Regions from separate parts of the Hydrogenophaga aquatica genome, predicted to be linked through region 2. Evidence: riboswitches for the same ligand, from Rfam matches in the RefSeq annotation. Region 2 holds a riboswitch; the other holds the start of a gene.
What was found. Region 2 has a riboswitch for glycine ahead of ACYVHH_RS01260 (D-amino acid dehydrogenase). Riboswitches for the same ligand answer to the same signal wherever they lie in the genome.
Positions count from the first base shown of each region.

Region 1: it holds a riboswitch for glycine, as region 2 does, so the genes downstream of both, gcvT (glycine cleavage system aminomethyltransferase GcvT) here and ACYVHH_RS01260 (D-amino acid dehydrogenase) in region 2, are expected to answer to the same signal.

Region 1 is NZ_BAAGVK010000001.1:97,352-100,748, forward strand. Features, by position in the region: gene ACYVHH_RS00445 (chemotaxis protein CheC) at 1-545, opposite strand, end outside; gene ACYVHH_RS00450 (response regulator) at 548-919, opposite strand; glycine riboswitch at 1,014-1,116, shown strand; glycine riboswitch at 1,139-1,243, shown strand; gene gcvT (glycine cleavage system aminomethyltransferase GcvT) at 1,296-2,426, shown strand; gene gcvH (glycine cleavage system protein GcvH) at 2,473-2,838, shown strand; gene gcvP (aminomethyl-transferring glycine dehydrogenase) at 2,869-3,397, shown strand, end outside.
Region 2 is NZ_BAAGVK010000002.1:49,163-52,559, forward strand. Features, by position in the region: gene ACYVHH_RS01250 (TRAP transporter small permease) at 1-217, shown strand, start outside; gene ACYVHH_RS01255 (TRAP transporter large permease) at 214-1,506, shown strand; glycine riboswitch at 1,527-1,618, shown strand; glycine riboswitch at 1,620-1,724, shown strand; gene ACYVHH_RS01260 (D-amino acid dehydrogenase) at 1,779-3,044, shown strand; gene nagZ (beta-N-acetylhexosaminidase) at 3,091-3,397, opposite strand, start outside.

The DNA.
Region 1 (3,397 bases), on a different contig from region 2:
AGGAAGACGATCTGCCCGTGGATGCACTTCTGGCTGATCTTCAGGTCCACCTGCAGCAGCAGAACCACCTGCTCCGGTTCACCCTCCAACACCAGCGCGGCCTGCGAATCGCCAAAGCGGTGCACGGGCAGCGTGCTGTCAAACTGCACCGCGAACATGTCGGCCAGCACACTCATGCTGGAGTTGAGGATGATGTTGCCGATCTCGCACATCGCCTCCTGCTCGTATTCCGACAGCTCCTCTGCACTGAGGTTGGTCCCCCCCATCATCAGGCCGACGATCTCCAATGCGTTGGCCTCGGGGAAGACCAGCATGGCCTGCGCCTCAAAGGGGCCAGAGAACTGCTGCGAAACGGTGCTGAACTTGGTAAGCGGCTTGCCCGACAACGCCACAGCCGCCTCGTTCGGCGAGCACAGGCTCAGGCTGGGGGCTGACAGCAGCACCTCGTCGCCCACGATCATGCTTAGGCTCGACGCGGCACGCCCCACGCCGATGTTGAAGATTTCCAGGAGCGCGTCGCGCTTGAGGTCGCTGACATCGACCATGGTCACTTCCCGAAAAAGGCCAGAGCAGGCGACACCGTGGCCTCGGTGATGGGTTTGCCCACGAAGAACAGGCCGGCACGGGCAGCCGCGTCGCGCATGCGCTCCTGCACGTTGGCCGTGCAGACTGCGATGCGGATGCCAGGGTGCTTTTGCAGAATGCGTTCGGCCGCCTCCAGGCCGTTGGTACCCGGCATGTTGACATCCATGGTGATGAAATCCGGAGTCTCCTCATCCACACGGGCCAAGGCTTCGTCACCTGACGCGACTTCGACAATGCGCCAGTCAGGGCGCTGCGCAACGACAATGGCCTTGATCAGCATGCGTGACATGCGGCTGTCGTCAACGATCATGAGGAGCGGCTTGGCGTCGGACACGAGGCACCTTTCTTATGCTTGTGAATGCGGCACACGGGACTCTGGGCAACCCAGCAGTTTACCAAACGTTACATTTTCAGCCGTGGGTTAGAATTCCGGATTGTCAGGAGAGCGCTTCCCCAAGGGAAGCCGCCGAAGGCGCAGGACCGCTGATCGCGGTGGTCTGAACGCTCAGGCAAAAGGACTGGCAAACGCCGTCAGCCCCGAGGGGTTTGACTGCGCATCCCCACTGGAGAGAGGCCGCACACGATGCTGCCCACCGAAGGAGCAAGCCGCCCCGCATGGGCGGTGAATCTCTCAGGTAAAGCGGACAGCGGGGGCTAGATGCCGTGGTGATGAATGCCACGGTTGTTTCATGCCCCCATGGAGTCCGCTCATGACCAGCCCCGACACGCCCCTGTTTCAAACACCGCTGAACGCCCTGCACATTGAACTGGGTGCGCGCATGGTGCCTTTCGCGGGCTACAGCATGCCTGTGCAGTACCCCGCCGGGCTGATGGCCGAGCACCTGCACACCCGCACGGCTGCCGGCTTGTTCGACGTGTCGCACATGGGCCAGTTGCGCCTGGTCGGCCCCGACGCCGCTGCGGCCTTTGAATCCCTCATGCCCGTGGACGTGATCGGCCTGGGCCTGAACAAACAGCGCTACGGCCTGCTGCTCAACGACGAAGGCGGCATCATCGACGACCTGATGTTCGTCAACCGGGGGGACGACATCTTCGTGATCGTCAATGGCGCCTGCAAGGCAGGCGACATCGCCCACATCCAGGCGCGCATCGGCCAGCGCTGCCAGGTCATCCCCATGCCGGAACGCGCCCTGCTGGCCCTGCAAGGCCCACAAGCCGTGACCGCACTGCAGCGACTGCTGCCTGGCGTGGAACAACTGGTGTTCATGACCGGTGCCGCGCACCAGTGGAACGGTGCCAGCCTGTACGTGACGCGCAGCGGCTACACCGGCGAAGACGGCTTCGAGATTTCGGTGCCCGCCGAACACGCCGAGGCGCTGGCCCGCGCCCTGCTGGCGCAGCCCGAGGTGCAGCCCATCGGCCTGGGCGCGCGCAACTCGCTGCGACTCGAAGCAGGCCTGTGCCTGTACGGCAACGACATCGACACCACCACCACGCCAGTGGAAGCCGCGCTCAACTGGGCCATGCAGAAAGTGCGCCGCACGGGTGGCGCCCGCGCGGGTGGCTTCCCCGGCGCCAGCAAGATTCTGGCGCAGCTCGACGGCACGCAGCCGCCGCAGCGCCTGCGCGTGGGCCTGATCGCCAAGGAGCGCGTGCCCGTGCGCGAGCATGTGGAACTGCAGAACGCCGCTGGCGAGCGCATTGGCGAAGTCACCAGCGGCCTGCTCGGCCCCTCCATCAACCAGCCCATCGCCTTGGGCTACGTGCAGTCCGGTTATGCTGCGCTCGGCACGCAGGTGCAGGCGCTCGTCCGTGGCAAGGCGGTGCCGATGGAAGTGGCGCCCCTGCCCTTCGTGCCCAACCGTTATTTCCGTGGCTGATGCCACGTCCGCCCTCTTTCCCTTTCCATCCCCAGGAGCCCACCCCATGAGCCTGAAGTACACCCCCGACCACGAATGGATCCGCGTTGAAGGCGACATCGCCACCGTGGGCATCACGCACCACGCGCAGGACGCGCTGGGCGACGTGGTGTTCGTGGAACTGCCCGAAGTGGGCAAGGTCCTGGCCCAGAAAGACGTGGCAGGCGTCGTCGAATCCGTGAAGGCTGCCGCCGACGTGTACATGCCCATCAGCGGCGAGATCACCGAAGTCAACGAAGACCTGCGCAACGACCCCGCGCTGGCCAACAGCGACCCGCTGGGCGCTGGCTGGTTCTTCAAGGTCAAGCTGTCCAACGCTGGCGAAGTCGCGGAGCTGATGGACGAAACCGCCTACGGCGAACTGACCAAGTAAACCCCACCCGCAAGCCCCCCGGAGCCCGCCATGCTCATGCCCACCGCCCGGCCCCTGGCCGACCTGGAAAACGCCAACGAGTTCGTTGCCCGCCATATCGGCATCTCTGAAGCCGACGAGCGCCTGATGCTCTCGGTCATCGGTGAGGCCTCGCGCCGCGCCCTGATCGACGGCATCGTGCCGCGCAGCATCGCCCGCGCGCAGCCCATGGATCTGCCACCGGCAGTGACCGAGGCAGCAGCACTGGCAGAACTCAAGGCCGTGGCCAGCCAGAACCAGGTGCTGCGCAGCTTCATCGGGCAGGGCTATTACGGCACGCACACCCCGGGCGTGATCCTGCGCAACATCCTGGAAAACCCCGCCTGGTACACCGCCTACACGCCCTACCAGGCCGAGATTTCCCAGGGCCGCATGGAAGCGCTGGTGAACTTCCAGACGATGGTGACCGATCTCACCGGCATGGACATCGCCAACGCGTCCATGCTGGACGAGGCCACGGCTGCCGCCGAAGCCATGACGCTGGCCAAGCGCAGCGTCAAGGCCAAGGGCAACACCTTCA
Region 2 (3,397 bases):
GGACGTGCTCGTGGCTGCGGTGCTGGGCCTGATCGCCTACGAGTATTACCTGGCGATCGAAGAGGCGCAGGCCATCAACGAAATCAGCCCCGCGCTGACCATTCCACGCTACTGGATGTACACATTCATCGCCGCGACCACGGCCTTGGCAGCGGTGGCTGCCCTGTTCGTGCAGGCCCCACACTCCGAACACACTCACGAGGAGGCGGCATCATGACCGCTGGACTGATCTGCCTGGGCGCCGTGCTGCTGCTGGCCTTTCTGCGCGTGCCACTGGGCATCGCATTGCTGGCGGTTTCGGTCGGAGGCATTGCGTTCCTCAACAGCTTCGAGGTGGCACGCACCTTGATCCCGATGACGTTGACCGAGGCCGCGTTCTCCTACGAACTGGCAGTGGTTCCTCTGTTCATCCTCATGGGCAACGTGCTGTCGCGAACAGGAATCTCTGAAGACCTGTTTCGCGCAGCCAATGCCTTCCTGGGCGCCGTTCGCGGTGGCCTGGCCTTGGCCACCATGGTGACCTGCGCTGGCTTCAGTGCTGTCTGCGGCTCCAGTTTCGCCACGGCGGCCACGATGGCCAAGGTGGCCTACCCCAGCATGCAGAAGTACGGCTACTCCGACCGCCTGGCCTCCGCGACCATTGCCGCCGGTGGCACGCTGGGCATACTCATCCCCCCGTCGATCATCCTCATGATCTACGGCATCCTGACCCAGCAGAACATTGGTGAGCTGTTCATTGCAGGCGTGCTGCCGGGCCTGCTGGGTCTGGCCCTGTACATGGGTGCCATTTACGCGATTGCCTGGTTCCGCCCGGAACATGCCCCGCGCGCCGAGAAGACACCCATGGCGCAGCGCTGGCGTTCCCTGGCAGGTGTGTGGCCGTTTCTGCTGCTGTTCCTGCTGATCATCGGCGGACTCTACCTGGGCTGGTTCACTGCCACCGAGGCGGGCGGCATTGGCGCAGGTCTGGCCTTGCTGGTCGCGATGGCGCAGGGACGGCTGGGCTGGCAGCGCTTCTACGAGGTCATGCGCGAAACCGCCATGACTTCCGTGATGCTGTACGTTGTGCTGTTCGGGGCCATGCTTTTCTCCCAGCTGATCACGTTCTCGGGGCTGGCGGACGAACTGCTGGCGCTGGTGCAGGGATCCGGGCTGTCAAGGACCGGAATTCTCCTGGCCATCCTGGCCGTGTTTCTGCTCCTCGGCTGCGTCATGGACGCCATGGCCATCATCCTCATCTTCGTGCCGCTGTTCACCCCCACTCTGGTGGCCCAGGGTTTTGACCTGGTGTGGTTCGGTATTGTCGTGGTGGTGCTGACCGAGATCGGCCTGATCACGCCGCCCGTCGGAATGAACGTGTTCGTGCTGAAGGCGAACCTGCCCCGGGTGCCGGTCGGCGCCATCTTCCGTGGACTGGTTCCGTTCATCGCGGTGGACGTCCTTCGTCTGGGTGTGCTGGTTGCGTTCCCGTCCATCAGCCTGGTGTTGGTGCACTTGATGAGGTAGACACCCCTGACTAGAATGCTGGACATCGATCGGGAGAGACTGGCCCTCAGCGGCCAGCGCCGAAGGAGCAACCGCCCCGGAAACTCTCAGGCCAAAGGACCGGTCGAAGTTGGATGAAACTCTGAAGAGAGGCTGGTGTCGTCACCCAGCCCACCGCAGGAGCAAGTGCACCCGCCACGGGGGCATGAATCTCTCAGGTTCCAAACAGAGGGGGCGTACATCCCGCATGGTGCGGGCTGTACCCATTCCCTTCGACGTTTGGAGCCTGCCTCATGAAATCGATCGCCGTCATCGGCGGTGGCATCACCGGTGTCACCACGGCCTACGCGCTGGCCAAGCGCGGTTTTTACGTCACCCTGTTTGAACAGAACCGCTACGCGGCCATGGAGACATCGTTCGCCAACGGCGGACAGCTTTCCGCATCCAACGCGGAGGTGTGGACCCACTGGTCCACCATACTCAAGGGCTTGAAGTGGATGCTGAAGAACGACGCGCCGCTGCTGGTCAACCCCAAGCCGAGCTGGCACAAGATTTCGTGGTTCCTGGAGTTCATCGGCAACATTCCCCACTACGAACGCAACACCACCGAAACGGTCAAGCTGGCCATCGCCGCGCGCGAGCATTTCTTTGCCTGGGCCCAGGCCGAGGGGCTGGACTTCAACGTGGAAAAGCGCGGCATCCTGCACATCTACCGCGACAAGAAAGGTTTTGACCACGCGGCGAATGTGAGCCGCCTGCTGGCGGCAGGCGGACTGGAACGCCACCCCGTCACACCAGAGGAAATGCGCGCCATCGAACCCACGCTGGCAGGCACCTACTACGGCGGTTTCTACACCGAGAGCGACTCCACCGGCGACATCCACAAATACACCGTAGGTCTGGCCGCCGCTGCCGAACGTCTGGGCGTGACCATTCGCTACGGGCAACAGGTGCGCGATCTGCGCAGCGATGGCGAAACTGCCTTTGTCACGGCACACGAGGATGGACAAGAGCAGACTCACTGCTTTGACGGGCTCGTGGTCTGCGCCGGGGTGGCCAGCCGCAGTCTGGCTGCGCAACTGGGCGACCGCGTCAACATCTACCCGGTCAAAGGCTATTCGATCACCGTCAATCTGATGGACGAACAAAGCCGCGAGGCCGCCCCCTGGGTGAGCCTGCTTGACGACGAAACCAAACTCGTCACCAGCCGGCTCGGGCCGGACCGTTTCCGCGTGGCCGGAACAGCCGAGTTCAACGGTTACAACAAGGACATCCGCGCCGACAGGATCAAGCCTCTCGTCGACTGGGTGAACCAGTGCTTCCCTGGAGTCAACACCCGGCAGGTGGTGCCATGGGCGGGCCTGCGCCCCATGATGCCCGACATGATGCCGCGCGTGGGACGCGGCAAAAAGCCCAACGTGTTCTACAACACCGGGCACGGGCACCTGGGCTGGACCTTGAGCGCCGGGACCGCCGATCTGATCGCGGACGTGGTGGGCGACAGCTACCACAAGCCCGTGCTGGGCGCGGCACCGGCAGCTGCCATGGCCCGGGTCTGACGCGCCCTCGTGGGCGGCACCCGGGACGGCACCGCCAGCGGTGCCGTCAGGGCAGCAGGCCCAGCGCGTGCATGTAACGCGCGTCCACCATCAGTTCGTCCCAGGGCTGGGCGGCGCCCAGCGGCAGCAGGTCCAGGCGGCGCTGCTCGCTGGCGCCACGCGGTTGCCAGCGGCCCTTGATCTGCGCTTCGCTCAAACCGTCGATCAGTTCGTCGATAGGGGCGCCGTCATCCACCACGCACTGGTTGCACAGCAGCACCAGATCGCAACCCGCCTCCAGGGCGGTCACGGCGGCTTCGGTGTAGCTCACTTCCTTGCCATCGATCTGGCGGGCACCGGCCATGCTTAGGTCA